DNA from 3 places in the Dorea amylophila genome. Region 3 is predicted to be linked to each of the others. Evidence: predicted binding sites of a transcription regulator. Region 3 holds the regulator's gene; each other region holds the start of a gene.
The links. Region 3 encodes HrcA, which represses chaperone genes, less so after heat shock. Its sites were predicted from a motif close to TGTTAGCACTCNNNNNNNNNGAGTGCTAACA; they were not measured.

Region 1 (11,368 bases), on a different contig from region 3:
TAGTAAGCACCAAGCGTCGTCCAGTGATGATCCGTATGGTAATATATCTCTTCTGCTCTGTGCTTTTTCAATGTATCTTCCACATTTACCCACTGAAAAGCTGTCCCAAGCGAAGCCTTTATTTTCTGAAACTGTTTATCCTGATCTTCTGTCACTGCACAATACGGAAGTTTGTCCGACTCAATATTTGCAGCATTCGGTACCAGCATCATATACATCGGGATATCTTTATATGTCTCCTGAAACTTTTTCATTGCATCCAGATTTGCTTTCAATTGTTCTTCATCCGGTTTGGCTATATCCTCTAACAGATAATGATCCTTTCCTTTAAATACACCATTTGCCTTACGTTTTCCTGCGATCAGATCAATACGGCTCTTTAAAGCTACCCAGAAATCTCTTCCCGCAAACTGATCCGATACATAAGATTCATACTGTTTCATCCATCTTCCGCTTTCAATACCGGAAATCGTAAGCTTAGGTCTCTGTTCCAGTGCCCGGTTTTCTTTTGCCGAAAATTCCCTGTCAGCAGTTGCAATATTTACCACGAAGAAGATAACCATCATTACAATAAACAGCAATGCAATTACTTTATTTCTCTGTTCTTCTCTTTTTCTTTCCCATTTCTTTCTCGACTGTCTCATCTTTGCTCCTAGAATCTGAAATACAGGAACGGATTATAGGTCTCCGTTACCAGATATGCAATACAGACAATAAACAACGCAGCATATACCACACTGTTAATGATTGTTGTATTCCATTTTTTTGTTCTTAACATATGCTCGTATCTGAAATGAACCAGCGGCGTAGAGCCAAATATCAGGATCAGCCACAGGATCAGGTTGCTTGTAAGAAGATACATACTCTCTCTGTCTGCAAAGCCATGTGCACCTGCACCAAACATCACTCTGATATAATCTGCTGCCTGTCCGAATGAAGAGCTGAAAAACAATACCCAGCCGATCACAACCAGAACAATACTGTAAATATGACGGACTACATCCGGAAGTCTGTCCAGTACCGGCGACAGGAGATATTTTTCAATGATCAGGATCACCCCATAATAGAGTCCCCATGCCACGAAATTCCATGCAGCTCCATGCCATAATCCGGTCAGAAACCATACAATCAGAAGATTCCTGATGTGTTTGATCTTCGATACCCTGTTTCCTCCCAATGGAATATACACATAATCCCTGAACCAGCTGCTCAGCGAAATATGCCATCTGCGCCAGAACTCCGTAATACTCTTAGACACATATGGATAGTTAAAGTTCATATTGAATTCAAATCCAAACATCTTACCGAGTCCGATCGCCATATCCGAATATCCACTGAAATCAAAATAAATCTGGAACATATACGCAAAAGCTCCAAGCCACGCCGTCATCACGGCTATATTACCTTTCGCAAGTCCGCTTACCTCTGTAAAAATCATCCCTGAGGTATTCGCCAGTAATACTTTCTTCGCAAGTCCCCGGATAAAATACATGCTTCCTTCTCCGAATTTTGTCCTTGAGACTTCTCTGGACGCAAGCTGTTCATCTATATCTGCATATTGCACGATCGGTCCCGCAATAAGCTGCGGAAACATCGTTACATATAATGCAAAATTAGGAAGATTCGTCTGCACTTTTACATTTCCCCGATATACATCAATGATATAGGATAATATCTGGAATGTATAAAATGATATTCCAATCGGAAGCGGCAGTGCATGATAAGAAATATGTACCGGAAGTATCCCGTTCAATGTGTCCAATACAAACCCTTCATACTTAAAAAATCCAAGTACTGCCAGATTAATGATAAGGTTAAAAACCAGGCTCCGCTTTGCAGCTCTCTTATCCTGCAGATTCCTTGCAATATCCAGTCCACTGAAATAATTAAACAATATGGACAGTAACATCAGAAACAGATATACCGGTTCCCCCCATGCATAAAACACCAGACTCGCCAGCAATAAGATCACATTCCGGAATCTTACCGGCAACAAATAATATAAGATCATCACAGCCGGCAAAAATGTAAATAAAAAAACAATACTGCTAAATAACATCTCTCTAATTCCTTTTTATTAAATACTCTTCTTAAATGCCGCATCGATACGGTCTGCATCCTTTGAAACTGCCAGCAGCACATAACGTCCTCTGGTCTCAATAATTGCAGCATGTATCAGCTTTGTTTGTTCTACACCATAACCTTCAAAATTCTTTTCCTGTGTATTTACACGACTTTCCACTGCCTTTTCAACCGTCTCGATCTGACTTTCGTTTTTTACCTTTATTACGAGTATTTCATTCACACTCATAACGTCATCCGGAATATACAGACTGATTCCTTCATAATCATTGGCATTCAGACTGTAATATTTTTTCAGATCCTGTGTTGTGCCTTTTTTCATTCCTTCTAATTTTACGGCTTTTGTGATATTCTTTTCAATCGTGTCTACGGATACGGTATTATCCCCTTCCCGGGTCACAAGAAATACTACATAAATGATCAGGAGGACTACCATCAAATATTTTAACAGGTTAATCCTGTCTAATTTTCCGTTTTTCATTATAATTCTGCAACCTCCGCCATATGATTTACCCATTCTTTATAATAACCGGTTGACATATGGATTCCATCACCGGCATAATACTCCTGTTTCACCAGCTCTGTATTATCAATAAATGTTACTTTCTCTTTTTCACATAATTTTTTTAATTTCTGATTGAACTCCGGAATTTTTGCATAGACAGAATTCTGATCAATTGCAATCTGCGCTGTCGGAAGTATACTGTTAACATATATTTTCGTATCCGGCAGTGATTTTTTCAGATCTCTGATCACCGGCCTGTATGCTTTTATGAATCCATCCGCATCTCCATTCTGCGCTCCGACATCATTCATCCCGTAAGAAAGGAATAATACTGACGGTTTCATCTCTTTTGCCCTGGCAATATGATCTGCCAGTTTTTCATTATCCCCCGCCGACACACCGGCTCCACGGTCTGCCTGTACATTTGCCTGATCCAGCACACCATATTCGTACAATCCCTGTGTGATGGAATCCCCCAGGACCAGACAATCTGCAAATTTTTCGCTTGCCGGCTGTTCTTCTGCATCCTGTTCTGCCTCACGTTCCTGCGTTTCTAACTCCTTAATCTTTTTATCTGCCTTAGACACATCCATCTCATCCATCGTCTTCAGGATCTCTGTGCCCTTCTTTGTATCCTTCTGTGGATTACTGAGCCTGCGCGCCACCGTAATCCCGCCAATCACCAGAATAGCAATCGCAACGATCACTGCAGTCTGAAGTACCCGGTCTTTTTCTTTCTCACTTTTTATTTCACTTTTCTGCTCCTCAGGATTCACCTCCTGAGTCTCTTCTTTTTCTTCATAAATTGAAGTTTTACTCTCTATATCCACGAAATCTTCTCCTCTTTCGTTTCTCTGTTGATCCTAAATATGTATATCCAATTTATTTTACTGTTTTTCTTTTTGAATGTCAATTTATATCCTCTTTTCTGTCGTCTTTTGTGCTATAATGTTGAATACATTTCCTTATACCTGAAAGGGAAAATGATCATATAGATTAACAGGAGGTTTTCCTTATGAATGTATACCAGTTATCAGCAAAAAATTGCATGTCGCATCTACTCTTAAAAGACACTTTCGACAACTTTTCTTTCATAGAAGGCGAAATCACGACCTTCAACAAATTTACCATCAGCGGTTTTCTCCAGGAAGACTTCTTTGATGAAAAACCTGAAGAAACCTACTCCCGCTGGAATAAAACCCGAGACTTCTGCTTCCAGATCATCCGCGGTAAACGCACTCCATTGGGATTCAAGATTGTCCTTGCGCTTCCGGAAGATCAGATCCCGTACTTTCTGACCGCCCACGGTCTCACCGGATACCGCCCGGAAGAGATCCGGGGGCTGTACCTGAACTTCCACTACGATGGACATCACTTACAATGCATCACCGGAACTTCTCTGAACACTTTCACCATGGACAAATCCATCGAAAGAGAATGGGATCAGGAAGTAAAAAACATTTTAAAATCCAGATCCATTGAAGGTGACTACTGATCTGCAGCTTCCGATATAAACAGAGCCGTGCCGCCATGGATTTCCCTTCCACAGCCGCACGGCTCTTATTTTTCATTCCGCAAATCTTAACTTCAAATCTTTACTTTGTAAGCAGCATCATGATCTCATTACTTCTCTGCACAAACGCAGTCATCTCTTCCGGACTGAGCGGCTTATGTGCCAGCATTGCCAGATCATATAACTGTTTGCAGATAATACTTGTGTTCTCACTGTCTTTATGTTCAACTACATACTGAACCAGCGGATGATTTGCATTCAGGATCAGTGTACTTGTTGTACCCATATCCATTCCGTTCATGCCATACATTTTCATCATTTCCTGCATACGACGGTTTTCTTCGGATAACGTCATCATAGAAGCAACATTTTCATCTTTCAGTTTCTCGATTTTAACATCCAGATTCTCTTTTCCAAGCTCTTTGCGGAAAATCTCTACCAGACTGTCAGATTTCTTCTGGAATGCTTCTTTCTCTTCTTCGGCAACTTCTTCCTTTGCACCTGCTGTTACATCGGCGTCGATTCTCTGGAACTTGATATTCTGATTACGCTGCTCTAACTGTGTGATAAACGGCGAATCAATGTTGTGTCCTAAGATTACCGCATCCATGCCCTGATTCTTGAACATGTTGATGTACTGGCTCTGCTGGATCTCGTCCGTCACATAATAAATAACTGTCTTATCCTCTTCTTTGTTCTCAGTATTCTGATCATCTGTCTTGTCATTCTGATCTTCTACTGTTCCTCCATTTGCCTCGATGCAATCTTTCAATGTCAGATATTTGTGATCCAGATTCTTAAACAGAACCGCATCTTTCATCTTGTCACAGAATTTTTCATCTTTCAGGCATCCGAACTTGATGAACGGACTGATGTTATCCCAGTATTTCTCATAATCTTCTCTCTTTGTCTTACACATTCCGGAAAGCTTATCTGCAACTTTCTTGGAAATGTACTCCGATATCTTATTGACGAATCCATCATTCTGCAGTGCACTACGCGATACGTTCAATGGAAGATCCGGACAGTCGATCACTCCCTTTAATACCATCAGATATTCTGGAATAACTTCTTTGATATTATCTGCGATAAATACCTGATTATTATATAATTTGATCGTTCCTTCAATAGAATCATACTCTGTGTTGATTCTTGGGAAGTACAGGATTCCCTTTAAGTTAAATGGATAATCCATATTCAGATGAATCCAGAACAACGGCTCTTTGTAATCCATAAATACTTTGCGGTAGAAGTTCAGGTAATCCTCGTCACTGCATTCATTCGGATGCTTTGTCCACAGTGGATGAATATCACTTAATGAAACCGGACGCTTTTTAATCTTTACTTTTTCTTTGGCAGGTTCCGTCTCTACCATCTCTTTTTCGCCGTTTTCATTCTCTTTTTCTTCCATCTTGGCATCTTCGTGAATATGTTCGATCACTTCATCGTCATCTTTCAGATCAGCTTCATCAATGGTCTCATATTCCGGTTCTGCATTTGCCTTGGAAAGGAAGATTTCCACCGGCATAAAGGAACAATATTTTTCCAGAACTTCTCTCATTCTGTATTCATTTGCAAACTCCAGACTGTCCTCATTCAGATACAGTGTCATAGTGGATCCGACTTCCTGTTTGCTGCCTTCTTCCATCTCATACTCTGTTCCGCCGTTGCTTACCCAATGTACCGGCTTTGCCCCTTCTTTATAGGAAAGGGTATCGATATGTACTTCGTCAGCTACCATGAATGCAGAATAGAATCCAAGACCGAAGTGTCCGATCATATCATCCTCTGTTGTCTTATCTTTATATTTTTCAAGGAACTGTGTTGCTCCGGAAAATGCGATCTGTGTAATGTATTCTTCTACTTCATCGGCTGTCATTCCAAGACCATTATCTGTAAATTTCAGAGTCTTTTCTTCTGGATTGACTTCAACTTTGATCGCCGGTTTATAATCATCCGGCAACTGGTATTCACCCATCATATCCAGTTTCTTCAGTTTTGTGATTGCATCACATCCGTTGGATACCAACTCACGTGCAAAAATATCGTGATCGGAATATACCCATTTTTTAATAATTGGGAAAATGTTTTCACTGCTGATTGACAAACTACCTTTCTTTGCTGCCATTGTAAATCACTCCTATTTCTACTTTTTATATTTCTATCATATTAGTGACAAAAGGTACTGCTTCTTCTGTCGGCAGACACCTTTTTGCTACATTTTTTCATCTAAGTGATATGATAATACTGCTTATTTTAAAAGTCAATAGAAAATTAGCACTCTTTCAAAAAGAGTGCTAACAATTCTGTGAAATTTATAAACCGTTTATAAACTTTACTCTATACTTTTCAATGATTCTACCATGTCAATCTTTTTCAGTTTAAAATACATTACCCAGTTTACGAACAATGAGAACCCTATCGTAAATAAAAAACTGTAGATATAACTCTTCAGATAAATACTCCGGCCAAACATTGCCGCATCCACTTCTACTGTCTGAATTACAAACAGATGCAGAATCTTACCGAATACAACACCTGCCACGGATCCGATCAACGTCAGCAGGATATTTTCACGGAATACATATTCTGCTACTTCCGTATCATAGAATCCAAGTACTTTCAAAGTCGCAAGTTCTCTCTGGCGTTCTGTGATATTAATGCTGTTCAGATTATAAAGTACCACAAATGCCAGCATTCCGGCTGAGACGATCAGTACAATGATCACCAGATTCAGACTGGCCAGCATATCATCAAGCTGATCTCTGATATCAAGCAGGTATGAGATTGTCAGTACCTGATCTTTTGACAGGATCTTTTCTCCCGCCTTTTTCACCTGGTCCTCCGAATATCCGTTCTTCGCCCGGAACATGATACAATTATATTTCACCGTCTTTCCAGATACCTTCTTGTAATACTGCGGTGTAAAATAGATATAATGTCCCATGTAATTTTCACAGATATGCGCAATCTTTACAGTGACACTCTTCTCCGTTCCCTTCTTCACTTTGATGGTATCCCCTTCTTTTACATTCAGAAGTTTCGCCGTCTTTTCACTGACAATTACTCCATCACCGGTGAGTGAATACGATTCTTTCGTCTTCCTGTCATGAAAATCCACATACTTTTCTGCAATTTCTGGATTTCCTAATATGCACTGGTACACGCTGAGTTTTTTACCGCCTCCGGATGCGGTCACACTCCGCATATCTGCCTCCATATAACTCTGAATATCTGAATCTGTTTTCAGATACTCCTTTAACTCTTCTTTCTCTGTCTTTGTCACATCATCTTTATAGAATATATGTCCATCATACAGCTGAATCTCTTCATACTGAATATCTGCGATCTCATATACAGAATCCCTCACTCCATATCCGACCAGCATCAGCGCCATACAACCGCCGATTCCGAATACGGTCATAAAGAAACGCTTTTTATAACGCATCAGATTCCTGATCGTGGATTTCCATGTGAAACTCATACGTTTCCAGATGAATCCTATTCTTTCCAGAAATACTCTCCGCCCTTTTTTTGGTGTCGGCGGCCGCATCAGCACTGCCGGTTCCGCTGCAAGTTCCTTATAGCAGGATGCAAGTGTTGCTCCCATAGTACATACAATGGAGGCTGCAGATGCCATTACCGCATAACTCATGTGGTATGGTACGTATATCTTCGGAATATGCGGATACATGATCTCATATGCATAGATAATAATGTACGGAAGGATTTTCTCTCCCACCAGTACTCCAAGGACACTTCCTCCTGCCGTTGCAAGGAATGCATACCCCAGATATTTCGATGCAATGGAAAAATTCCCGTATCCCAAAGCCTTCATGGTTCCTATCTCTATTCTCTGTTCCTCTACCATACGTGTCATACCGGTCAGACTGATCAATGCCGCAACAAGGAAAAACATAACCGGAAATACTTTTCCGATCGCACGCATACGATCCGCATTTTCTCCGAATCCATCATATTCTATCAGTGTACTTCTATCATATACATACCATTTTGGATTCTTGATCTGACTGATCTGCTTACCGGCATCAGCAAGCTTTTTCTCGCCTTTTGCAATTTCTGCTTCCGATGTCTTCTTTCCGTCTTCATATTCTTTCCTGGCATCGGCAAGTTTTGCTTCATTTTCCGCAATTTCTGCCTCTCCTTTTTTCAGCGTCTGCTCCTGTGCTTCCAGTTCTGCTTTCCCTGCATCTAACTGTTTCTGCCCGGACTCTATACTTGCCACTGCACTGCTAAGCTTTGTTTCACTTGCATCCAGCTGCGCTTTTGCCTGATCCAGCTCTGCTTTTGCATTCGTAAGCTGCTGTTTTACAGCGTCCAGTTCGTTCTTCTTTGTCTGGTAATCCTGTTCTTTCGCATCCAGCGTCTGCTTTGTTTCCTGTGCCTGTGCTTCCAGCTCCCGGATCTTCTGCGTCAATTCCTGATCCTGTTCTGTTTCTCCGGATACCTGTGCTTTTAATGCTTCTATGTTCTTCAGAAGTGTCTGATATCCATCCCATCCCTGGTCAAGTTCTGCTCTGTATACGGCCAGCCCCTGTTCTCCTGTCTGGATCTGTTCCTGCGCTTCTGCATACTGTGCATCATAAGCTGCTTTTCCCTGTTCATACTGCTTTTTTCCCTGCTCCAGTTGTTGAAGACCATTTTGATATGTTTTCTTTGCCGCATCCAATTCCTGCTGCTTCGCCTGGATCTTCTTCCTCGCATCTTCCATCTGCGACTTCCCGCTTACGAGTGTTTCCTTTGCCTGTGAAATCTGCGTCTCTCCGTCTGTAATCTGCCTTTCCGCATCTGAAAGTTTCTGCTCTGATTCTGCTTTTCCGTCATCTAGCTTTTTCTGCGCCTTTTCAAGCTTTGTATTCGCTTTATCCAAAAGTTCTTCCTTACGGATCTTTCCTCTTTCTTCTGTGATTGCTTCCAACCGTTTTTTGACTGTCTTTACTTTCTGTTTATATGCACCGGTATATGCAGTCAGATCTTTTGCGTCCTGCACCTGCACATACATTTCCGTATATACATCCAGATGAAATGTTTTCTCCGGTACTACTACAAATCCGCTGACTATACCTGTCCCGATTGTTGTACTTCCGCGATTCAATGCTATGTAACACGGTGAATTCCCTTTTCCGACAACCTTTAGTTCATCCACCTTCAGGGTATCCGTCACCTTGTCATCCGTCCCGGACTTAAGCCTGATCGTCTCTCCGACTTTATACTTCATCTGATCATCTACCAGACATTCTCCCACTTTTTCCGGCATACGGCCTTCACTGACCGTAATCTTATTTATATCTTCCATCCGTGACATCACGTGGAGTACATATTGCTTCTTATTCTTTATATTCAGGAAATCTGCACTATAGGCTCCTTCTGCCTTTCCAACTCCTTTTACATTTCTGACTGCCTTCACATCATCTTCCGTAATTCCGAGTGTACTGACTGCCTTGATATCCATCAGGTCTGACTTATCAAAATACGCATCTCCGGTAATCTTCATAGATGGCTCGGATGCCCGGATGCCGGAAAAGAACGCTACTCCCAGCGCAACAATAAAAAGAATAGAAATAAAACGTCCGAAACTGCGGCGGATCTCCATGTAAAAATTCTTACGTGTTATCTTTTTTGCCATCTGCCGTCCCTGCCTTTTACCATTCTATGGTCTCAACCGGAACTGGTTGCGGATTCTGTATGATCTTATCCACCCGGCCGTTTTTAATCTTGATCACCCGGTCTGCCATTGGCGCAATTGCCGAATTATGTGTGATCAGAATCACCGTCATTCCACTGTTCCGGCAGGTATCCTGTAATAATTTCAAAATGGATTTTCCTGTATTATAATCCAGCGCACCGGTCGGTTCATCGCAGAGTAACAGCTTCGGATTCTTTGCCAGTGCTCTTGCGATCGACACTCTCTGCTGTTCCCCTCCCGACAGCTGCGCCGGAAAATTATCCAGTCTTTCTCCCAGTCCGACCTCTTCCAGAACTTCCTGTGCATCCATTGGATCCTTACATATCTGAAGAGCCAGTTCTACATTCTCCAGTGCTGTCAGATTCGGAATCAGGTTATAAAACTGAAAGACAAATCCGATATCATCTCTTCTGTATGCCGTCAACTGCTTCGTCGAATACGTTGCAATGTCCTGACCGTCAACCAGCACCTGTCCCGACGTAGCGGTGTCCATTCCCCCAAGAATATTCAGCACCGTTGTCTTTCCTGCACCACTGGGTCCGACTACAACTGCGAATTCCCCTTTCTTAATCTCAAAGTCGATTCCGGCTGCTGCCATGATCTCAACTTCCCCCATCTTATATATCTTCCTGACATCTTTTAAGGTCACAAATTCACTCATATACGTTTCCTCCGTGTGGGCATATTTGTATTATAATTATATCATCTTTTCTACTTTAATTGGAATTTAATTGGGATTTAATTTATTAACTGGGAAGCAGCCTCTCAGTCCTTGAAGGAAACAATAGATAAGGCTTCTTGTTCAGGTTCCATACCATAAGAAACACTAAGAGAGTCAGAATCACCTAAAAGCAAAGGAACTACGCTCAAACTCGGCGTTCGCCTCAAACACGTTCGCTTCGTTCCTTTAACGGTGCTTCTGACTCTCTAATTGTTTCTAACGGCATTCCACATTCACAATAATCCTTATCTATTGTTTCCTTCAAGTCGCGACTGGCAGCGGATATTAATAAATGAAATGCCCGGAAGTGTAACCCGGTGGAAGCCACTACGGTTACGCATTTGCCATTTCATTCGTAAGGCATTTGATACACACGGAATAAAACTTGGAAAGGCATTCCAGTGAATGTGGAAGAGGCGTTGGTAATTCTTAAGGGGTAAAATTCTGCGTTAGGTTTTCAAAATTTGACTGTCTGAGGCGTATGCCGAGTTTCAAATTTTGAAAGCCTGCTTTTAGCAGAATTTTGCCCCTTTAGAATTGACCCGCCGATGGAACCTGAACAGGAACGCCTTTCCAAGCTTTATTCCGGTTCGGTATCCACAGCCTTTCTGAATTAAATCCCAATTGCGCTACGGTAGTCAGCTTTCAATGAGTGGATCTAGCTCTGCCCTACAGCATCTCTATAAATGCCGCAATACGGGTATTCAGCTGTCCGATATCAGCCTGTGAGTAGTCTGTCTCTACATTGATATACGGGATTCCTTTCTTCTCATTTACAAATTTGCGGATAGAGAGTGACTCAACATTATATGTATGACAGGCCTGAAGTGTCATCTCTAC
Region 2 (11,368 bases), on a different contig from region 3:
TTGCATTTCAGGATGAGAAAAGGGCAGATTCTGAAAATAAGGCAGGATTATGTGAAAAATGCCAGATATTTTGGTAGAAGCTTTTCATCTCTGGTGGAAAAAGCCCTTCCGGAAATGAAGAATGGTATGATCATGCTTTCAAGACAGGAAAAGGTGTTGGAAACAGATGGAAAACAGGAGTTTGTGCAGCCTGAGATTGAGAATCTGGTCATTGCCAGAAATACCATCTTCTGTCCACAGCAAGAGGATTTACATTTCCAAAAAGAAATCTACAGTGAAAAGGATGCGTTGTTTGTGAAAGAGAACATACGACTCCGGGCTGTATATAGTAAAAAAAGACTGCTTTTCGGAAATAAGATCCGGCTTCTCAGATGGGCGGACGCAGAACATGCAGTTGCAGTTTATGATGAATGTGATCTGGGAGAAAGAGTATCAAGCGGAGAACAGCTTGTGATAGGCTTTGATAATATTTTTCATAGTCTGTATGCACCTGTGATCCGTCTGGGACAACGTCCGGAGGAACCGGACCGTTTTATGGAAGAACGTGATCCCAGGATATTTCGTATGCCGGTAATGAACAGGTATGAATATAACAGGCATTACATAGATGATGATATGGTTACAGAAAGTGGGACAGTTCCTTATACGATTATTTCCCGTGGGGATATAAAGGTGATAGAGGACATTATCCTGCAGGGAGATATCCACAGTGATGGAGCTGTGAGGATCATGGAAAATGCATCGGTGCTTGGAAATATTTTCGCAGAGAATGATATACTTCTGGAAAAAAATGCAACAGTGCTTGGAAACATTTTTACACAGGGCAACATTATATTTGAAGAAGGTGCCAGTGCAGGTCAGCCGGATAAGATTATTTCAGTTGTTGCCCGCGGAACAATAACTTTTTATGGAGGTAATAATATTTATGGATATGTGGTTTCAGAGGGTGGTGGGAAAATTCTGAAATCGGACAGAGAGGTATTGAGAGAGTATTGTTTTCCAGGAGAACCTGTTCATGAAGAAAAGATTACTTTTCGGGATCTGTTGGAATATGAAAATGTTGATTTTCAGGGATTTCGAGGAGATATATATGTAAAAGAAGCGAGTATTCCTGAAGGTGCATCAGTCATTCCGAAGAGTCAGTTTTTTGAATGCAGAAGTCTTGAGAAGGTGTATCTGCCGGAGAGCGTTTCTGTTATTGAGGACTATGCATTTGCTGACTGTCATGTGCTGAAAGTACAGGAAAGCATAGAAAAGCTTTCGCTGAAATCTGTAGGGATATCAGCTTTCGAAAACTGTTATGCATTGGAATTTGTAAGTCTTCCGGATTCCCTGACTGTGATTGGAGGAGCTGCATTTGCGGAATGCGTGTCTGTTAATAAACTGATATTTTCAGACACCTCACTGTTAAAGAAAATAGGTGATCATGCTTTTCGCGGGTGTAGGAATCTGAAAGAGATATATCTGCCGGACAGTGTGGAATATGTGGGAGTCAGTGCATTCAGAGATTGTAGCTCTCTTGAACAGATTTCGGTATCAGAGAAAATAAAAAACCAGCCGGGTATTGCAGAATTAGAGAAAAATTGCCCAAACGCCAGGATCAGGTTCAGGGAGGTGAATTCAGTTGAAAAAGAATAAAACCGCAGAACTGTTTCTTGTTTTACTCATTTTGACCGTAATGTCTGTAGGAGTTTTTATCCTCCAGAATGGAATGGAAAAATTGCAGAATGTTAAGCAGCAAAGCGTATATGTTCCGGAAACAAGAGATTTGTATAATAATTATGGCTTAAAAAATGATCAGTCTCTTTCAAAAACCAGAATCCTGGAAACGCAGGATCAGGTGATCTATACAGACCGTATCTTTAATATAAATCAGATTTCGGAGGATCATATTTCATATGCGGCAGATATTTTGAAAGCATTGCAGGAAAAGAGTGGAAAAGATGCTTATATTATGCCGATACCGGAAAGAGCAGTATTTGAAAGCGGATATGAAAATGAAAAGGAAAAATACAACAATTTTACAGAGAAACTGGAAGCCTCTTTTACAGATCCTTCTGTAGTTTTAAATCCGTTGTCTGAACTGGAAAAACATCAGTCTGAATATCTTTATTTCAGAACTGAAAATAGCTGGACAATGCGTGGGGCATTTTACGGGGCGCAGGTGATTTTTGGAGAACTTGGATATGATAAGGAAAACCTGGATGCTTACCGGGAATATGTTTTTGGGACTTTTGAGGGAAATCTTCTTTTGGAGGCGTTAAAAAAGTATACGACAGATGAAATAAAGAGAGATATAGGAAACATGGAACAGGAACCATTCTATATTTATATCAATGGTTCAAGTCTCAATCGCGAAGAATTAACCCTTGAAAACAAAGAAGGGCAGCTAAAGACACTAAAAAGACAAATGATACAGTTTAATAGTAGTGGAAGTCATGCAGTTATTGGTTCAGATTATGAGCATAGTATAGTGGAAGGAAGAGGAAAAGGACAGAGAAAAGGAAATCTTCTTCTTATTGCAGATGCAAGAGGAAAGATGATGATCTCTTATCTTTCAGAGATTTTTGAAAAGGTTTATGTGTCTAATATTTATGAGGATGCAGATCTGATACAGAATCTGGATGAAATACTGGAAAAATATAATATAGAATATATTGTATGGGCACAGGATGTTACTGAAACAGGAAATATATCTTATATGAGAGCATTGAATCCACTTTTAAAGGAAGGAGGAATGTCTGATGTCGGAACTGATCCTTAAGGGAACGGACCTGTTTATGAAAAAAACAGGAAGTGCTGACAAGCTTCACATAAGCGGAAATACAGAAAGAATGCTATTTCTGATCATTGGGATTCTGCTTGTTTTTGCAGGAGCTAAGGTATACCGTCTGATTGTTTCCTTCATAATGTTCTGGGGAGTGACGATTGCCCTATGTACTGTTATGAATGGAAAAACCGGATGGGGGACGATTGTAACAGCATTTACGATACTTGGATGTCTGATGGGATATATGGCATTTAAGTGGAAAACAGCAGATGCCATGATCCTGTCTGTTATGACTGCTGCGGCAGTTGTATGGATGTGTTATCCATTCTGGTGGGTTGCAGTTATTTTCGCTGCAGGAGCTGCAGTTGCAGCGGCTTTTTTTCCTCTGGAGGGAGCAATCCTTTCTTCTGTTGCAGTGGGAATGTGTCTTCTTTATGAAACGGGAGTCAGATACGTGGTTTTCCTGGTAGTATGTGGACTCCTGTTCCAGATAGTTCTGTTTGAACGAAAATCAGAGAGGGGGCGTAAGATTTGGAAACGGTTTTTCGTAAAGAAATCAAATATCTGATCAGCCGCGGAGAAGCCATGATTCTTCAACAGAAGCTGGATAGCATTATGGAAAGAGACATTCATGGAGAAAATGGCAGATACTTTATTAGATCTCAGTACTATGATTCCATAGACGATCAGGATTTATGGGATAATCTGGATGGAATGTATGAAAAAAGGAAGATCCGTTTAAGAATTTATTCACTGAATGATTTATCTGCAAAGCTGGAGTTTAAATGTAAAAACGGATTTGACGGAGTGAAATATTCTATACCCATCAGCCGTGAACAGGCACTTCGGATGGAACAGGGAGATGCGTCATTTCTTCTGGAATATGAAACAGAGCTGGCTATGAGACTGTATTTGCGGATCACACAGGGCTGTTATCGCCCAAAGACGATCATAGATTATCAGAGGCTGGCATTTGCTTATCCTGCAGGTGATGTAAGGATCACTTTTGATACGGATATCAGAGGGGCTTTATATCCATATGGTCTGTTTGAGAATGTGGGAACAGATGCGCTGGGAAGTACAGAGCAGGTACTGATGGAAGTAAAATATACAGGATTCCTGCCGGACATGATCGCAGAGATTTTGAAAAAAACAGATGAGCTGTCCACCAGCCACAGTAAATATTCCAGAGCCAGAATGAGATGGCTGTAAGTTTTGCATACGGCAGACTGGAAATAGTTGATAAACCGGATGCCGGGATTGGAGAAAGAGATGAGAGAATTTATTGTAGAAAATTTGACAAATACAGAAGCACTGAGCGTGACTGTGATTTTAATGAATAATATAATCGCACTGATTGTTTCCTTTTTTATTATGTTTATATATAAAATTTCTTATGTGGGAACTGCATACAGTAGGAAATTTAATATTTCAATCGGAACGATTACAATTATTACAGCTATGATCATGAGTATCATTAGTAATAATATTGCATTATCCCTTGGTATGGTTGGTGCTCTTTCTATCATAAGATTTCGTACTGCTGTAAAGGATGTAAGAGATGCTACATATATTTTCTGGGCAATCGCAGCAGGTATTGGCTGTGGTGTATCTCAGTATGCGCTTATTGTTATTGGTTCAGCTTTTTTACTTCTTTTTCTTATTATTACAAGGAAAGGGTTCACATCTTGTAATAAACTGATGGTTGTTCAGGGAACACCTGACTGCTTACATAAAACAGAGGCAGCAGTAGACAGCTTTTTTTCTGGAAAAGTACATATTTCTATGAGAAATGTTACAGAAAACAGCTTTGAACTGGTCTATTCTATTGGAGAGGGAATTCTGGATAATGCTGCAAAACAAAATCAGATGGATATTTCAGAGAAACTGATTAAAATTGATGGTGTGAAAAGGGTAAATATAGTTGACCAGAAGGATGAACTTTCGCAGTAAAAAGGCTGCTTGACAGAGAGGTGATGCTATGAAAAGGATAGGACGTATCCTTTTATGTATTCTGATGATAACAGTTCTCTTTGGAATATCCATTATGGGAAATTTTGTTGTAAAGTCAGAAAATAAGTCAAAGGAAAAAAAGAGAACTGCTATCACGAAAGAAGAAATGAAGGAGTGGGCTGCACCGGACGAAGAGACGCTGAAATATTATGATCTGGGAAAGTTCTCTACTACACTTCCGGTAATCTATATGAATACAAAGGGCCAGCAGATCCTGAAGGAAAATGTAATCTGTGGAAATATTGCTTTGTTGGATGGAAACGAAGAGGCACAATCTGTTTCTGCGGTTCCCAATTCTATATATCGTGCTACGATTAAATACAGAGGTGCCTCTTCTTATAGTAAATTTGATAAAAAACAATATCGCATTAAGTTTTACAAAAATAGTAAAGAGAATGAAAAAAAAGTGTCACTTGCAGGAATGGGAGCAAACAGTGAATGGGTGTTAAATGGTCCTTATCTTGATAAGACACTGATCAGAAATAAATTGGTATATGATCTGGCAAGAGAATTAAATGGATGGGCTCCGGACACTCGGTTTGTGGAATTGTTTGTCGATGGAAAGTATCAGGGAGTTTATCTGGCGGTAGAACCTGTAACAAACGGAGAAAGCAGATTGCGTCTTGCAGAATTTGGTCTGTTGTCGGGAGAAACTGCATATGTGGTAAACAGAGACAGGATCGATACGGGAACTGAAGAAATAGAAACATGGGGAAAGACGAAAGGATATACCTATAACGCTCTGTATATAAGATATCCATCAAAAAATAAAATAACGGAAAAACAAAAAGAATATATAAAAAATGATATCTCTGAATTTGAACAGGTTCTATATGGAGAGAATTTCAAGGATAAAAGAAGCGGCTATCAGGAATACATCGATATGGATAATTGGGTAGATTATTTTATTATCAATGAATTTGCCATGAATTATGATGCTGGTAATCTTTCTACTTATGTGTATAAAGAACTGGGAGGAAAGCTACAACTTGCTGCATGGGATTTTAACAATGGATTTGATAATTATCAGTGGTTTCATACAGAAACAGATCATCTTTATACAGTGGAAAATTCATGGTTTGACAGGCTGTGGCAGGACGAAAATTTTAGAAAACATGTCTGTGAAAGATATGTGCAGCTGCGTAAAACCACACTATCTGATGAACATATTGCTGACAAGATAGCATCTTATCAGGAGAAACTGGGAGATGCCGTGGACAGAAACTTTAAAGTGTGGGGATATTCTTTTGATGAGAACCTGTTAGTCGGCACTGGTAAGGATGGAATGTCGAGGGATATCGGAAGTTATGAGGAAGCTATGAAACAACTGACAGATACTATCCGCGAAAGACTGGCGTATCTGGATAAAGAACTGGGAGGAAATTGAGAATGAAAAAAGTACTGGTGATTTTCGGAACAAGACCGGAAGCAATTAAAATGTGCCCTCTTGTCCTGGAGCTGAAAAAAAGTGAAAAACTGGAAACGTTGGTGTGTGTTACAGGACAGCACAGGGAAATGTTGAAGCAGGTTCTCGATATTTTTAAAGTGGTTCCGGATTATGATATGGCGATCATGAAAAAAGGGCAGGATCTTACGGATGTGACAACGGCTATTCTTACAGGAATGAGGGAAATTCTGAAAAAGGAAAAACCGGATATGGTACTGGTCCATGGAGATACGTCGACTGCATTTGCCGCATCGCTGGCTGCATTTTATCAGCAGATTCCGGTAGGACATGTGGAAGCGGGACTTCGAACTTATAATATGAAATCTCCCTATCCGGAAGAATTTAACAGGCAGGCCATCGGACTTACTTCCAGTCTGCATTTTGCACCGACTCAGAAAGCAGCGGATGCACTGCTGAAAGAGGGCAAGGATCCAGAGCAGATTTTTGTCACAGGAAATACAGGAATTGATGCTCTGCACTATACGGTGCGAAATGATTTTTATCACCCGGAGATAGAATGGGCAAAGGACAGCAGGCTGATTGCTGTGACGGCACACAGAAGAGAGAATCTGGGAGAACCTATGCGTGATATGTTCCGGGCTATACACAGGATCGTGGAGGAATTCACAGATGTGAAGGTTATTTATCCAGTACATTTAAATCCGCAGGTCAGAAAAATCGCAGATGAAGAATTCGATGGATGTGAGAGAATACATCTGATCGAACCACTGGATGTGGTAGAATTCCATAACCTGATGAAAGCCAGTTATCTGATCATGACAGACAGTGGAGGAATTCAGGAAGAAGCGCCTGCGTTGGGAAAACCAGTACTGGTCATGCGGGATACAACAGAACGTCCGGAAGGGGTGGAAGCAGGAACCTTAAAGCTTGCAGGCACGAAGATGGATGATATATACAGAGAATGCAGGAAGCTCCTTACAGAACCAGAGATTTACAGAAGGATGAGTGAGGCCAGAAATCCTTATGGTGATGGAACTGCAAGTATCAAGATCAGAAAAATCCTGGAGGATATAGATGCATGAGCATAAACAAAACCAATGCAAAAGAAAAGTGAAAAATCGAAAGAACGTGGTGGGACTTATTATATTTTGCATAACTGTGGGGATTGTATTTTTGTATGCTTATTATCAGAATCTGAGAAAAGAAATAGATGCCCGTCAGAAATGGCTGGAAACAGTCCTGATCGGAGAAAAAAGGTGGATTCTTGAGAACCAGGGCTCTGAGGGTGAAATCTATATGAATGGAAGTGAAGCCGGAGATGTTAATCCATACTTTGCATGTATGGCTGCACTGGGGCTTTTGGCAGAAACAAAGAATTGTCCCATCACGGAAACAGAGAAAAAAGCTGTCGGCAGGTATCTGGACTGGCATACCGGGATTTTGCTGGAAACAGATGGGAAAATGGGAATCTACAGGAAAGAGAGTGGAAAACTTATTTATAAAGAAAAGGTTGATTCCGAAGACGGATATCTAGGTATGTATCTTTTCCTTATGGGAAAATACCTGGAAAAGACAGAAAATACAGATTTGCCGGAATACTGGAAAAAAGGAATCAGTCTTGCATTAAAAAAGATTCAAAGCCTGATGCGGGATGGAATCACACAGGTCTCAGAAGAAAATACCACCGCTTATCTGATGGATAATCTGGAAGTATGGAAAGGTCTGCACGAATTGGAACTTGCAGGACTGGAAGATACACAGGCAATCAGTGAAATGCGTAAAAAGATACAGGCGCAGATAGAAAATATATTCTGGGATGATGCGAATCAAAGATGGAGAATTATTGGAAACAGTGATCTGTATGATCAGACAGAATTTTATCCGGATGGTGTTGCTCAGATTTATCCGCTGATCTATGAATTTCCGGTAAAAGAGAAGAAAAAGCAAAAGATATTATATGATCAGTTTACGGAAAAGTTTCAATGGCAGAAACTGAATAAAAAAAGAAATGGCTTTTTGTGGGCAATGACAGGAATGGCTGCCGCGCAGATGGGAGATATCAATAACCTTGTGGAATTAATAGAAAATTATGAAACAGAATACTGTGAGAATCGAAAATATCCGCTTTACACAGGCGAAGCGGGATGGATATGCATGGAATGTGAGAAATTGTATAGATTATATGAAAGAAAAATAAAAACAGGATTTATACTGTGTGCATGATTGCGGGGGCGCAGATGTCTAAAATGAACCTGTCAGAAACTGTGACTGCTGTGAGATAAACCAGAAGTCGTTGTCGTAAAATGTGGTAAGAAAATCGAGTGCGAAAGCAAGTGAAAAATCTCTGTGAAGTAGTGGCATACGCCATGCACGGCTCGGAAAAGAGTTCCCTCGCTGTAGGGCTGTCGCCCTATAAAATAGCAAAAAAAGACGCCTTTGCAGGGCGTCTTTTTTCACCATTTTGCATGGCTTGTAGCGTTCACAAATTCTTCACAAATAATTAGCACTCACCTCTTGACAGTGCTAACAAAAAGATGTAATGTTATATTGCAAATAGAACAAGAGCAAAAAGGAGGTTGTCTATATGAATATAAATAAATTTACACAAAAATCACTGCAGGCTGTACAGAACTGTGAACGTATTGCAATGGACTATGGCAACCAGGAGATTGCACAGGAGCATCTGCTCTATGCATTGCTGACACAGGATGACAGTTTGATTGCGAAATTGATGGAAAAGATGGGGCTGGATAAGAATCTCATCATTAACAGAGTAGAAGAAGCCATTCAGAAACGGCCAAAAGTTCAGGGCGGACAGCAGTATGTCGGACAGGATCTGAATAAAGCATTGATTCATGGTGAAGATGAAGCCAAAGCAATGGGAGATGAATATGTATCGGTAGAGCATCTCTTCCTTTCTATTATGAAATATGCAGGCAAAGAAGTAAAAGCACTTTTCCGTGAGATGGGCATTTCAAGAGAAGGATTCTTACAGGCACTTTCAACCGTCAGAGGCAATCAGAAAGTGACCAGTGATAACCCGGAAGATACCTATGATACATTGAATAAATATGGTACGGATCTGGTAGAAAGAGCAAGGGAACAGAAAATGGATCCGGTCATCGGACGTGATTCCGAGATCCGGAATGTGATTAGAATCCTTTCCCGTAAGACAAAGAATAATCCAGTCCTCATCGGAGAACCTGGTGTAGGTAAGACTGCTGTTGTCGAAGGGCTTGCACAGCGTATCGTGCGCGGTGATGTACCGGAAGGCTTGAAAGAGAAGACGATCTTCTCTCTGGATATGGGAGCACTGGTAGCCGGTGCAAAATATCGTGGTGAATTCGAAGAACGTCTGAAAGCAGTACTGGAAGAAGTGAAGAACAGTGACGGAAGGATCATCCTGTTCATTGATGAATTACACACAATTGTCGGAGCAGGTAAGACAGACGGAGCTATGGATGCCGGTAATATGTTAAAACCTATGCTGGCAAGAGGAGAATTGCACTGTATCGGCGCAACGACACTGGATGAATACCGTCAGTATATTGAAAAAGATGCAGCTCTTGAGAGACGTTTCCAGCCGGTTATGGTAGAAGAACCAACCGTTGAAGATACCATCTCAATCCTTCGTGGACTGAAAGAGCGTTATGAAGTGTTCCACGGTGTAAAGATTACAGACGGTGCATTGGTAGCAGCTGCAACCTTATCTGATCGTTACATTTCTGACCGTTTTCTTCCGGATAAGGCCATCGACCTTGTAGATGAGGCATGTGCACTGGTTAAAACAGAACTGGATTCTATGCCGGCAGAGATGGATGAATTGAATCGTAAGATTATGCAGATGGAGATTGAGGAAACTGCATTGAAGAAAGAAGATGACAGATTAAGTAAAGAACGTCTGGAACATTTACAGCAGGAACTGGCAGAACTCAGAGATGAATTTGCAGGAAAGAAAGCACAATGGGATAATGAAAAAGTCGGTATCGAGCGTGTTCAGAAACTCCGTGAAGCGATTGAACAGGTTAATAAAGATATAGAAAAGGCAAAGCATTCTTATGATCTGGAAAAGGCTGCAGAACTTCAGTATGGTAAACTGCCACAACTCCAGAAACAGTTAGAGGATGAAGAAGCCAAAGTAAAAGATGAAGATCTCTCACTGGTACATGAAAGTGTCAATGATGAAGAGATCGGAAGAATCGTATCCCGTTGGACTGGAATTCCTGTTGCAAAATTAAATGAAAGCGAAAGAAGCAAGACTTTACATTTGGGTGATGAACTGCATAAGAGAGTTATTGGACAGGATGAAGCGGTAGAACTGGTAACAGAAGCCATCATCCGTTCCAAAGCAGGAATCAAAGATCCGACCAAACCAATCGGTTCGTTCCTGTTCCTTGGACCTACCGGTGTAGGTAAGACAGAGCTTGCAAAAGCACTGGCAGAGAATCTGTTTGATGATGAGAATAACATGGTACGTATCGATATGAGTGAGTATATGGAGAAATATTCCGTGTCCCGTCTGATCGGAGCGCCTCCGGGATATGTCGGATACGATGAAGGTGGTCAGCTTACAGAAGCAGTCAGAAGAAGACCATATTCTGTCGTATTGTTTGATGAAGTGGAAAAGGCACATCCGGATGTATTCAATATTCTGTTACAGGTATTAGACGATGGACGTATCACCGATTCACAGGGACGTACCGTAGATTTTAAGAATACGATACTGATCATGACATCTAATATCGGATCACAGTATCTGTTGGATGGAATGGACGAAAATGGCAATATCAGTCAGGAAAGTCAGAGCGCAGTACTGGAAGATTTAAGAGCACACTTCAGACCGGAATTTTTGAACCGTCTGGATGAGACAATTATGTTCAAACCATTGACGAAAGATAACATTTATGACATTATTGACTTATTAGTAGCGGATGTCAACAAACGTCTGGCTGATCGTGAGATTTCTATTTTCCTGACCGACGATGCGAAGAAATATGTCGTAGACGGAGGATATGATCCGAATTATGGTGCAAGACCACTGAAGCGATTTCTCCAGAAACACGTCGATACACTGGCAGCAAAACTGATGCTGCAGGGCGACGTAGGCGCACAGGATACGATCATCATAGATGTGGAAGACGGTAAGCTTGTGGCAAGGAGTCAGAGCGTGTGCGAAT
Region 3 (11,368 bases):
ACCAGTGCTGCCTGTATTAAGATCACGGAATCTTCCTGTGAAATTCCGGCCACTCCCGCAACAATGATCGATGGTGTTACACATCCGACGATCATCGCAAGTACATGCTGGATTGCAAGTGGCAAAGCCTGTCCGATAGATGGTTTTCCATAAAAATCAAATAATGCTTTGTCCATCTGTTTTGCTTCTTTTGTACTCATATATATCCTCCTGTAAATTTCTTTCGAACGCATGGCGATTCATATTATTTTCAACTTAAATATTATATATTTTTTCTTCTTTTTTGTGTAGTCCTGCAGTTATTGAATGTTTTAATAAAATCTTATAAGCTACAGTTATTATAGCTATTACATTCCGTTATGTATACATTAAATTTTATCATGGTAAAGTGCTGAATTTCATGGTACAATGATAGATAGAGACTAAAGACAAACGGAGGAATGAACAATGGGAATTTTGTCTAATATTGAACCAAAAGAAGTATTCCATTACTTCGAAGAATTAAGTATGGTACCCAGAAGTACCTTCCACACAAAAAAAATCAGTGATTTTTGTGTGGAATTTGCAAAAGCTCACAATCTGGAATATATCCAGGATGAAGTGAACAACGTAATCATCAAAAAACCTGGTACTGCCGGATACGAGAACAGTGATCCGGTGATCATCCAGGGACATCTGGACATGGTCGCTACAAAGACAACCGACAGTGATCATGATTTTGAAAATGATCCTTTAGACCTTTTTGTAGATGGTGATCTGATTGGGGCAAAGAACACCACTCTCGGTGGCGATGATGGCATCGCCGTTGCTTACGCTATGGCAATCCTTGCCAGCACAGACATTCCACACCCACCGATCGAAGCTGTATTCACAATTGATGAAGAGATTGGTATGGGCGGTGCACATCACCTGGATACATCTGTATTAAAAGGAAAGATCTGTCTGAACATTGATTCTGAAATTGAAGGTGTTATGACTGTCGGATGTGCCGGCGGCTACATTTACGATACCTTCATCCCGATCGAATGGAGTGAAGAAAACGGAACAAAGATGACGATCTCCATTTCCGGTCTGCAGGGCGGACATTCTGGCGCAGAAATCCAGAACCAGCTTGGAAATGCACACAAGATCATGGGACGCGTCCTGTATGCTCTTGCAAAAGATTACGACTTCAACATTGTAAGCACAAACGGCGGAAATGCAGCAAACGTAATCGCACAATATAATACGACTGAGATTATTGCTGACCCTGCACAGGCTCAGGCTATCGCAGATGCTGTTACCGAACTGGAACAGACGATCTCCGCTGAGTTTGCCGGACAGGAACCAACTTTATCTCTGAACGCTGTTTCCGAAGGCGAGACTGCCTTAAAAGCATTTGACGCAGATACTACTGCACATGTAATCGGATTCCTGTATGGAGCAATCGATGGTGTACAATGCTATGACCGTGCGTTCCCTACAGCTGTAGAATCTTCCCTGAATACAGGTATCGTTGAAACCACAGAAGATACGGTAAAGATCAAATTCCAGGTTCGCAGCTCCGTTGCTACCAAGTTAGATGATATGCGAAACAAACTGGATCTTGCAACAGATCTTGCAGGTGCTTCCCGCGAAATCTCCGGTGAATATCCGGCATGGAGCTACAATGCAGATTCCGTGATCCGTCCGAAAGCAATTGAACTTTATAAAGAAATGTTCGGCAAAGAGCCTACCGTTGAGACAACTCACGGAGGACTGGAATGTGGAATCTTATTCGGAAAGAAGAATGATCTTGATATCATTTCTTTCGGACCGGAACTGACAGGTGTACATACTTATAATGAACGCGTACATATCGAATCTACAAAGCGTATGTGGGATTATCTGAAAGAACTTTTAAAGATCTGTAAATAATCCATATCTATCCAGCGTTTTTTATGAATGCAACGTAATATTAAAAGACAGCTTTTCAAACTTTCAAATCTGAAAAAGCTGTCTTTTCTCATTTTTATTTTATTCTTATTTCACAAGAAATACATCTGCATTTGTCACCCCGAGCGCCGCTGCCTCTGCGTGATTATTTACATAGATGTCAATGTGGTTTCCCTGAATTGCACCGCCGCAATCCTCAGCTGTAAATATATGACCTCCGATGATCACTTTCGTTCCGTAAGGAATAACTCTTGGATCAACCGCAATCGTCTGACCTTCTACCACCGGCGTTCCTGTTGCTGTAATTCCGTCTGCTTTATTTTTACTGTTTCTTCCGCCGTTTTATATTGTTCTTCCCCTGTTGTCGTGATCTGCTGTTTTGTCTCATCGCTGTTATCGAGATTCTTCTTGTATAGATTAATATACATTATTTTTGATTATACGCTTCCTGCTTTTAAATTTCCATCCTGTTATTACTTTGTTTTTATCATTTTCATAAAAACTCATAAAAATACGCTGTCTTATTACTAAAATTTTTGGTATCTGCACAGCAAAAATGCGTCTGAATAAGTTTAAAAACCATACTCCGACGCATCCTTGATTTTCTTATTTTCTTTCGTTATTCTCGAATATTACATATCCAGAGGATATTTTGCAGTCAGCTCTGCAACCATTCCTTTGACTTTTTCAATATTGTCTTCACTTTGAAGTACCAGTGCGATGCACTCTGCGATCACATCCATATCTTCTTCTTTTAATCCTCTTGTTGTAACTGCAGGTGTTCCAAGTCTGACACCACTTGTCACGAACGGAGATCTTGGATCGTTCGGTACCGTATTCTTGTTACATGTGATGTGTGCGGCATCCAGACGTTTTTCCAGTTCTTTACCGGTTACCTCTTCGTCTCTTAAGTCAATCAACATCAGGTGATTATCTGTTCCGCCGGATATGATCTTTACACCACGACCCATCAGACCTTTGCTGAGTGCCTGTGCATTTTTGATGATCTGCTTCTGATATTCTGCGAATTCAGGCTCCAGTGCCTCTTTAAAGCACACAGCCTTTCCCGCAATCACATGTTCCAGTGGACCTCCCTGAATTCCCGGAAATACAGCTTTATTAAAGTTGAACTTATCTGCTGCTTCCTGATTGCAAAGAATCAGACCTCCTCTTGGTCCGCGCAGTGTCTTATGTGTAGTAGTTGTAGTTACATCTGCATACGGGATCGGACTTGGATGAAGTCCTGCTGCAACAAGTCCCGCGATATGTGCCATATCAACCATAAGGTATGCTCCTACTTCATCTGCAATCTCACGGAACTTTTTGAAATCAATGATTCTTGCATAAGCACTGGCTCCCGCAATGATCATCTTTGGTTTTTCTTTCACTGCGATCTCACGGACTTTATCATAATCGATCACGCCTTCGTCGTTCACTCCATATGATACGACGTTGAAATATTTACCGGAAATATTAACCGGAGAACCATGTGTCAGATGTCCGCCGTGATCCAGGTTCATACCCATAACTTTGTCTCCGGGCTCCAGCATCGCAAAGAATACTGCCAGGTTTGCCTGTGCGCCGGAATGCGGCTGTACATTGGCATAATCACAGCCGAATAACTTCTTTGCTCTTTCTCTTGCAAGATCTTCTACTACATCCACACACTGACATCCACCATAATAACGTTTGCCTGGATAGCCTTCTGCGTATTTATTTGTAAGCGGACTTCCCATTGCTGCCATGACCGCTTTACTTACCCAGTTCTCCGATGCGATCAGTTCCAGATGCGAATTCTGTCTCTCCATCTCGGCCTGAATGGCATCTGCAATTTCACTGTCTGCTTTTTTAATTTCATCAAATGCGTACATACTTGAGTCCTCCTGGTTTGTTAAAAATTTGATTTGTTTAATATGATAGCACTTTACCACGGTGAATGCCAGCATTTTTTGTATATTTTTCAATACCTGTCAGATTTACAGAACCTGCCATCACCGGTTTTCCATAGATACTTCTAGACACAAAGAGGAAACCCCTGATGAAATTAATCATCAAAGGTTTCCTTTAATTTATCCATAAATCCTTTTTTCTTTTTACCTTTATGCTCTTCCGTCTTGTCACTCTTTTCTGTTCCAAGAGAATTGCCTGTCAGTTCATCGAATTTACGAAGTGCTTCTTTTGCTTCGGCACTTAAGTGTTCCGGTGTCTGGATAACAAGCGTTACATAATGATCGCCGCGAACCTGTGCATTTCTAAGAGATGGAACTCCCTTTCCTTTCAGACGTACTTTTGTATCGGTCTTGGTTCCCGGTTTTACAGTATAGATTACTTCTCCGTCTACCGTCTTGATACGGATATCCGCACCAAGCGCCGCCTGTGCAAATGTAATCGGTACCGTTGAGAAGATATGCATATCCTGACGCTGGAAGATCGGATGTCTTGATACCACGACCTCTACCAGAAGATCTCCTCTTGGTCCGCCGTTTACACCTGGCTCACCTTTTTCACGGATACGCACACTCTGACCATTATCAATACCTGCCGGAATGGATACGGATATCTTCTTCTTGCTGGCTACATAACCTGTACCGCCGCAATCCGGACATTTTTCCTTAATAATCTTACCAGTTCCCTGGCAATCTGGACAGGTCTGTACATTCTGTACGGTTCCAAAGAAAGATTGCTGTGTATATACAACCTGACCTTTACCGCCGCATTTCGGACAAGTCTCCGGAGATGTTCCCGGTTTGGCACCTGTTCCGTTACATTTCGGACATGGGTCTTTTAATACAACATCCAATTCTTTCTCGCATCCGAATACAGCCTCTTCAAATGTGATCCTGACACTCTTCCGGATATTCATACCTTTCATTGGTCCCTGGTTCGCACGTCCGCCTCTGCGTCCGCCGCCGAACAGATCTCCGAAGATATCTCCGAAAATATCTCCAAAATCAGCACCGTTAAAATCGAATCCGCCATATCCGCCGCCTGCTCCTGCACTTCCGTCAAAAGCAGCATGTCCAAACTGATCATACTGACGACGTTTTTCCGGATCGCTCAAGACTGCATATGCCTCAGAAGCTTCTTTGAACTTCTTTTCAGCTTCAGCATCACCCGGATTCATATCCGGGTGATACTTCTTGGCAACCTGTCTGTATGCTTTTTTCAAAGTTGCTTCGTCAGCATCTTTACTGACCCCAAGCACCTCATAGTAATCTCTTTTTGACTCTGCCATTTCCTATTCCTCACTTAATGTTCTTAGACTTCTTTGTAATCTCCGTCTACGACATCGTCGCCCTGGAATCCTTCTGGTGCCGGACCTGCTCCTGCTGAAGCATCTGCCTGAGGACCTGCTCCCTGAGCTCCTGCTGCTGCACCAGCCTGCTCATACATCTTTGTGAAAAGCTTCTGAGCACTTTCTGTCAGTTTTTCTTTACCTGCTTTGATCTCAGCAACCTGCTCGTCTGTAAGAGTATCTGTATTTGCTTTTTCCAGTAACTCTTTCAGAGCTTTGCAGTCAGCTTCTACTGCTGCTTTGTCTGCACCGTCAAGCTTGTCGCCAACTTCCTGCAGAGCTTTCTCTGTCTGGAATACCATAGCGTCAGCTTCGTTCTTAGCATCGATTCCTTCTTTACGTTTCTTGTCCTGAGCTTCGAATTCAGCAGCTTCTTTTACAGCTTTGTCGATATCTTCATCAGACATGTTAGATCCTGCTGTAATTGTGATGTGCTGTTCTTTTCCAGTTCCAAGGTCTTTTGCAGATACATTTACGATACCATTTGCATCGATATCGAATGTAACTTCGATCTGTGGGATTCCACGTGGAGCTGGTGCGATTCCGTCCAGTCTGAACTGTCCGAGGGATTTGTTATCTCTTGCGAACTGTCTTTCTCCCTGTACTACGTTGATATCAACGGCTGTCTGGTTATCAGCAGCTGTAGAGAAAATCTGGCTCTTCTTTGTAGGAATTGTTGTATTTCTCTCGATCAGACGAGTAGCTACACCACCCATTGTCTCGATAGACAGTGACAGTGGAGTTACATCCAGAAGAAGGATGTCGCCGGCGCCTGTATCTCCTGCAAGTTTACCACCCTGAACAGATGCTCCAAGTGCTACACACTCATCCGGGTTCAGAGATTTGCTTGGCTCTTTACCTGTCAGACGTTTTACTTCTTCCTGTACTGCAGGGATACGTGTAGATCCACCAACTAACAGTACCTGACCAAGTTCAGAAGCTGTGATACCAGCATCTGATAATGCTCTCTGTACCGGCTCAGATGTCTTCAGTACAAGATCATGTGTCAGTTCATCAAATTTAGCTCTTGTAAGGTTCATATCGAAATGTTTTGGCCCTTCTGCTGTAGCTGTGATGAATGGAAGGTTGATGTTTGTTGTTGTTGCTGAAGAAAGTTCTTTTTTAGCTTTCTCAGCTGCTTCTTTTAATCTCTGAAGTGCCATCTTATCTGCAGATAAGTCAACACCTTCCTGTTTCTTAAATTCAGCGATCATGTAATCTGTAATCTTCTGGTCGAAGTCATCTCCACCAAGTCTGTTGTTACCGGCTGTAGATAATACTTCGATAACTCCGTCACCGATCTCGATAACAGATACGTCGAATGTACCACCACCAAGGTCATATACCATGATCTTCTGTTCTTTTTCATTGTCAAGACCATATGCAAGAGCTGCTGCTGTTGGCTCGTTGATGATACGTTTTACATCAAGTCCTGCAATCTTACCTGCATCTTTTGTTGCCTGACGCTGAGCATCGTTGAAGTAAGCAGGTACTGTGATAACAGCCTCTGTTACTTTCTCTCCGAGGTATCCTTCTGCATCTGCTTTCAATTTCTGAAGGATCATTGCTGAAATCTCCTGTGGAGAATATTTCTTATCTTCAATTGTTACCTTATAGTCGGTTCCCATCTCTCTCTTGATAGAAGAGATTGTTCTCTCTGCGTTTGTTACTGCCTGACGTTTTGCAGGTTCTCCGACAAGACGCTCACCAGTCTTTGTAAATGCAACTACAGATGGTGTTGTTCTTGCACCTTCTGTGTTGGCGATAACTGTCGGCTGTCCACCTTCCATTACGGCTACGCAACTGTTTGTTGTTCCTAAGTCAATACCTATAATTTTACCCATGATAAATTTCCTCCTGTATTATTCTTTATTCTGATAATTGTGAATATGCTTGTTTCTAGTTTGCTACTTTTACCATGCTGTGTCTTACGACCGAATCACGGTATGTGTAACCTTTCTGAAATTCTTCGGCAACAATATTTTCACCAAAGTTTTCATCTTCCACATGCATCACCGCATTGTGGAAATTCGGATCAAACGGCTGACCTACTGCTTCAATAGGCTTCACCTCTATTCCTTCAAGTGTGGTAACCAGGTGTTTGTATACCTTTTCCATTCCCTGAACGAACGGATCTTCTTTTTCTTCTTCCTTTACCGCATCTAATCCTCTTTCGAAGTTATCTACAACCGGAAGAATCTTTTCTATGATATCTTTCGCTCCAACTTCATACATCTGGGACTTTTCCTTTTCTGTACGTTTGCGGAAGTTATCAAACTCTGCCATCTGACGAGTAAGCTTATCTGTCAGTTCTTCTATCTTCTCGTCCTTTTTATCTTTCTTTTTACCAAATAATTTTTTGCCAGTTTTCTTTTCTGCATCCTCTTTGGCTTCTTCGGAAGTTTCTTCTGTCTCTTCCGCCTCAGCTTCTGCAGATTCAGTCTCAGCTGCAGACTTTTTGGCTTCTTCCACAGCTTCTTTTACCATATCTTCCTGACTTTTTTCCTGCTTATTCTCCAAGGGTTATTCCACCTTTCTATCATTCTTATGAAACATCTGATCCAGTTCTGTCTGGAGACGCTTCATAGATTTTAAAACATGTTCATAATCCATACGTTTCGGTCCGATAATTCCTATCGTTCCTTTCATACCATCCCCCAGTTCATACGTTGCGGTTACCACACTGCAGTCCCGCATGGTCTGTACCGGCGTCTCATCACCGATATATACCTGGATTCCTGTATTGTCTTCCTTTGCCAGGGTCTGGGTTACCAGCTCGGATAACTGCTGTTTTTCTTCAAATGCACTGATGATCTCCTGTGCACTCTGGTTATCACTCAGCTCCGGATATTTAAAAATATTCGTTGCACCGCTTGTATAAATCTGCATGTCATCATCCAGATGAATGGCATCCGCAACTGCATCCAGAACATATCCGACCACCTGACTGTGGATTCCTGCCTGCTCTTTCAATCTGGCGATCAGCCCCAGGTTGATCTCTTCGATTGCCATGCCATTGAGTGTTGTATTCAACAGCATGTTTAACTTCAGCAGATTCTCATTACTGATTGGTTCGTCAATGTTGATGATCTTATTCTTGATCACATTGCCGCCCAGTACAATGACTGCAATCACCTGTTCCTCATCTACCATAGACAACTGAATGAACTTAATCTTATTCGAATTGTTCATCGGAGTGGAAACCATCGTTGCATAATTTGTATTCGTTGCAAGAACCCTTGCCGCCTGCTTCAGAAGCTGATCCATCTTGTCAGCCTTATCAAGCATCTGCTCCTGCATCTCATTTAATTCCTGCTCTTTCTCCTCCATCAGCATGTCTACATAGAGCCTGTATCCTTTGTCCGAAGGAATACGTCCTGCCGACGTATGAGGCTGGATGATATATCCCATCTCTTCCAGATCAGCCATCTCATTACGAATCGTTGCTGAACTTAAATTCAGATCCGTATATTTGGAAATTGTTCTGGAACCAACCGGTTCTCCTGTCTCCAGATAATTCTGAATGACTGCATGAAGTATTTTCAATTTTCTTTCACTCAGTTCTTCATAATTTATCACCGGTACCTCCTCCTTTCGGTTTCGGGTTATTAGCACTCTTTATATCCGAGTGCTAACACCTTTCGACTATTAAGATAGCACTCCCGCATATTTTTGTCAACACTGTTTAGATATTTTTTAGAAAGAGGCCGTTCCGGTTAATAAATGACATTCCGGAATTACTGATTCTCCCGAATATACTGCATCCACTCTTTAATCTTTCTCTCATGTCCATTCTCACACGGCACATAGAATTTTTCTCCTGCGATCTCGTCCGGAAGATATTGTTGTTCTACGTAATGGTGCGGATAATCATGAGCATATTTATATCCGGTTCCGTGTCCCAGTTTCTGTGCTCCTTTATAGTGAGCATCCTGCAGATGTGACGGAACAGTCGTCTTTGTCCTCTTCACACTTGCCATTGCATCAGCGATTGCGATATATGAGGCATTACTCTTTGGGGCAGTTGCCACATAAGTGACTGCCTGCGAAAGGATGATCTGTGCTTCCGGCATACCGATTCTTTCAACTGCCTGGGACGCAGATACTGCTACCGTAAGTGCCATCGGATCTGCATTTCCGACGTCTTCCGATGCACAGATCATAATACGCCTGGCTATGAACTTGATATCTTCTCCTGCATACAGCATTTTTGCAAGATAATACACTGCCGCATCCGGATCAGAACCCCGCATACTTTTGATAAATGCAGAGATCGTATCGTAATGATTATCCCCGGTCTTATCGTATTTGACTACCCGTTTCTGAATACATTCGGACGCAACATCCAGTGTTATATGAATCTTTCCGTCTGCCCCCCGTTCTGTTGTCAGGATACCAAGTTCAACCGCATTCAATGCACTTCTGGCATCCCCGCCGGAAATATCTGCAAGAAATTCCAATGCATCTTCCTCTATCACTGCCTGATAACTTCCCATACCTTTTACCGTGTCATAGACCGCTCTCGTGATCAACGTCTTAATATCTTCTTTTGCAAGCGGCTGCAACTCAAAAATGCTCGATCTTGAAAGCAGTGCCCCATTTACTTCAAAATACGGATTTTCCGTCGTTGCACCGATCAGGATGATCGTACCATCCTCCACAAACGGAAGCAGATAATCCTGCTGTCCTTTATTAAATCTGTGGATCTCATCTACGAACAGGATGGTCTTCTTACGGTACATTCCCTGCATCTCTTTTGCTTTGGCAATCACTTCTTCCATATCTTTTTTACCCGCAGTCGTTGCATTGATCTGGATAAATTCCGCACTGGTCGTGTTGGCAATTACTTTGGCAAGCGTTGTCTTCCCAGTTCCCGGAGGACCATAAAAAATGACTGAGCTTAATTTGTCCGCCTTGATCGCCCTGTAAAGCAATTTGTCTTTTCCTATAATATGCTGTTGTCCTACTACTTCTTCCAATGTTGTCGGCCGCAGTCTGGATGCAAGCGGAGCTTCCTTTTCCATGTTCTGCTCCCGCATGTAATCAAATAAATCCATTCTTTCATCTCCATTTAGTTGAACCACAAGAGTACAACTCTAATTCATTATCAGTTCATCGACTGTTACAAATCCAAACCCTTCTTTCTGCAAAATATCCACTATACGTAGTGCTGCATTCACACTAGATTCATAACAGTCATGTAATAAAATAATATCATTTTCCCCCGCCTGCGTCACTACTTTATTGATAATTTCGTCTTCATTGTCCGTTGTCCAGTCCAGTGGATCTATGGTCCACAACACAGGCATGACATCCAGTTTCCTCTCCAGATTCTTCTGCCAGACTCCAAACGGCGGTCTCATATAAGAGACTTCCTCTCCGGTAATTCCGGTGATCACTTCATTGGTCATCAGTATTTCTTCCTGTGCCGTCTCATCCGGCACCCGTGTGATTTCCACATGATGATAGGTATGATTGCCTATCAGATGTCCTTCTTCCGCTTCCCTCTTTACCAGTTCCGGATTATTTTTTGCGTTTTCTCCGATCAGAAAAAATGTTGCTTTTACATTCCGCTCTTTCAATCCATCCAGAAGCTGCGGAGTCCATGCCGGACTTGGTCCGTCATCAAAGGTAATTGCAATCTTTGGATCCTCTTTTATCATATTTGATGCAACATACCGAATGGCTTTTTCATTCTGTTCCGTATGCATGTTATGAACTTTCACCGTTGTCTTATCTTCCACCCGCACCATCCTTGTCACAAGAAAACAGATTCCAACTATGCAAATGAACAAAACAAATGCTTTCTTTCTCTTCTTCCGCCATTTATATATTGCAGCAGATTCATAATCCCGATTTAATTCCATGCTGTCCCCACATACCACCATTTCATTTTACTATATGCAAAGACAGAAAATTCCATGCTCATACCCTTATTTCGAACGCATGGAATTAAAAAAAGCGTCAGCATTCTGACGCCCTACATTTATTTTGTTTTTATTTCTTTCGTTTTCGTGATGCCGCTTTTCTTCCCGACGCAGAAAGCTTTCTGACACTCCATCCAAATGTTCCGAGAGTCTTTCCCAATGTCAGGTATTCTCCGTGAGAATATGCCAAAAGTCCGGCCTTTCCCAGCTGTAGTCTTCCCTTTTTATCCAG

Region 1: htpG (molecular chaperone HtpG) is a predicted target of HrcA. The motif match lies at 6,373-6,403, and genes of this name have one in related genera.
Region 2: clpB (ATP-dependent chaperone ClpB) is a predicted target of HrcA. The motif match lies at 8,690-8,720, and genes of this name have one in related genera.

What each region holds. Positions count from the first base shown of each region.
Region 1 is NZ_JAOQJW010000008.1:110,304-121,671, forward strand. Features, by position in the region: gene OCV72_RS06685 (DHHW family protein) at 1-644, opposite strand, end outside; gene OCV72_RS06690 (MBOAT family O-acyltransferase) at 653-2,059, opposite strand; gene OCV72_RS06695 (DUF4358 domain-containing protein) at 2,078-2,563, opposite strand; gene OCV72_RS06700 (SGNH/GDSL hydrolase family protein) at 2,563-3,417, opposite strand; gene OCV72_RS06705 (DUF5721 family protein) at 3,603-4,082, shown strand; gene htpG (molecular chaperone HtpG) at 4,183-6,228, opposite strand; gene OCV72_RS06715 (ABC transporter permease) at 6,436-9,747, opposite strand; gene OCV72_RS06720 (ABC transporter ATP-binding protein) at 9,764-10,468, opposite strand; gene OCV72_RS06725 (double-cubane-cluster-containing anaerobic reductase) at 11,198-11,368, opposite strand, start outside.
Region 2 is NZ_JAOQJW010000006.1:153,625-164,992, forward strand. Features, by position in the region: gene OCV72_RS05405 (leucine-rich repeat protein) at 1-1,638, shown strand, start outside; gene OCV72_RS05410 (DHHW family protein) at 1,625-2,764, shown strand; gene OCV72_RS05415 (hypothetical protein) at 2,745-3,338, shown strand; gene OCV72_RS05420 (polyphosphate polymerase domain-containing protein) at 3,302-3,982, shown strand; gene OCV72_RS05425 (DUF4956 domain-containing protein) at 4,043-4,723, shown strand; gene OCV72_RS05430 (CotH kinase family protein) at 4,752-6,170, shown strand; gene wecB (non-hydrolyzing UDP-N-acetylglucosamine 2-epimerase) at 6,173-7,273, shown strand; gene OCV72_RS05440 (hypothetical protein) at 7,266-8,414, shown strand; gene clpB (ATP-dependent chaperone ClpB) at 8,776-11,368, shown strand, end outside; gene OCV72_RS05450 (DNA polymerase Y family protein) at 11,361-11,368, shown strand, end outside.
Region 3 is NZ_JAOQJW010000001.1:71,642-83,009, reverse strand. Features, by position in the region: gene OCV72_RS00390 (uracil-xanthine permease family protein) at 1-200, opposite strand, end outside; gene OCV72_RS00385 (aminoacyl-histidine dipeptidase) at 448-1,896, shown strand; gene OCV72_RS16525 (3D domain-containing protein) at 2,002-2,199, opposite strand; gene OCV72_RS00375 (hypothetical protein) at 2,193-2,342, opposite strand; gene glyA (serine hydroxymethyltransferase) at 2,547-3,785, opposite strand; gene dnaJ (molecular chaperone DnaJ) at 3,959-5,149, opposite strand; gene dnaK (molecular chaperone DnaK) at 5,173-7,053, opposite strand; gene grpE (nucleotide exchange factor GrpE) at 7,109-7,696, opposite strand; gene hrcA (heat-inducible transcriptional repressor HrcA) at 7,733-8,788, opposite strand; gene OCV72_RS00345 (replication-associated recombination protein A) at 8,947-10,266, opposite strand; gene OCV72_RS00340 (polysaccharide deacetylase family protein) at 10,306-10,920, opposite strand; gene OCV72_RS00335 (flavin reductase family protein) at 11,207-11,368, opposite strand, start outside.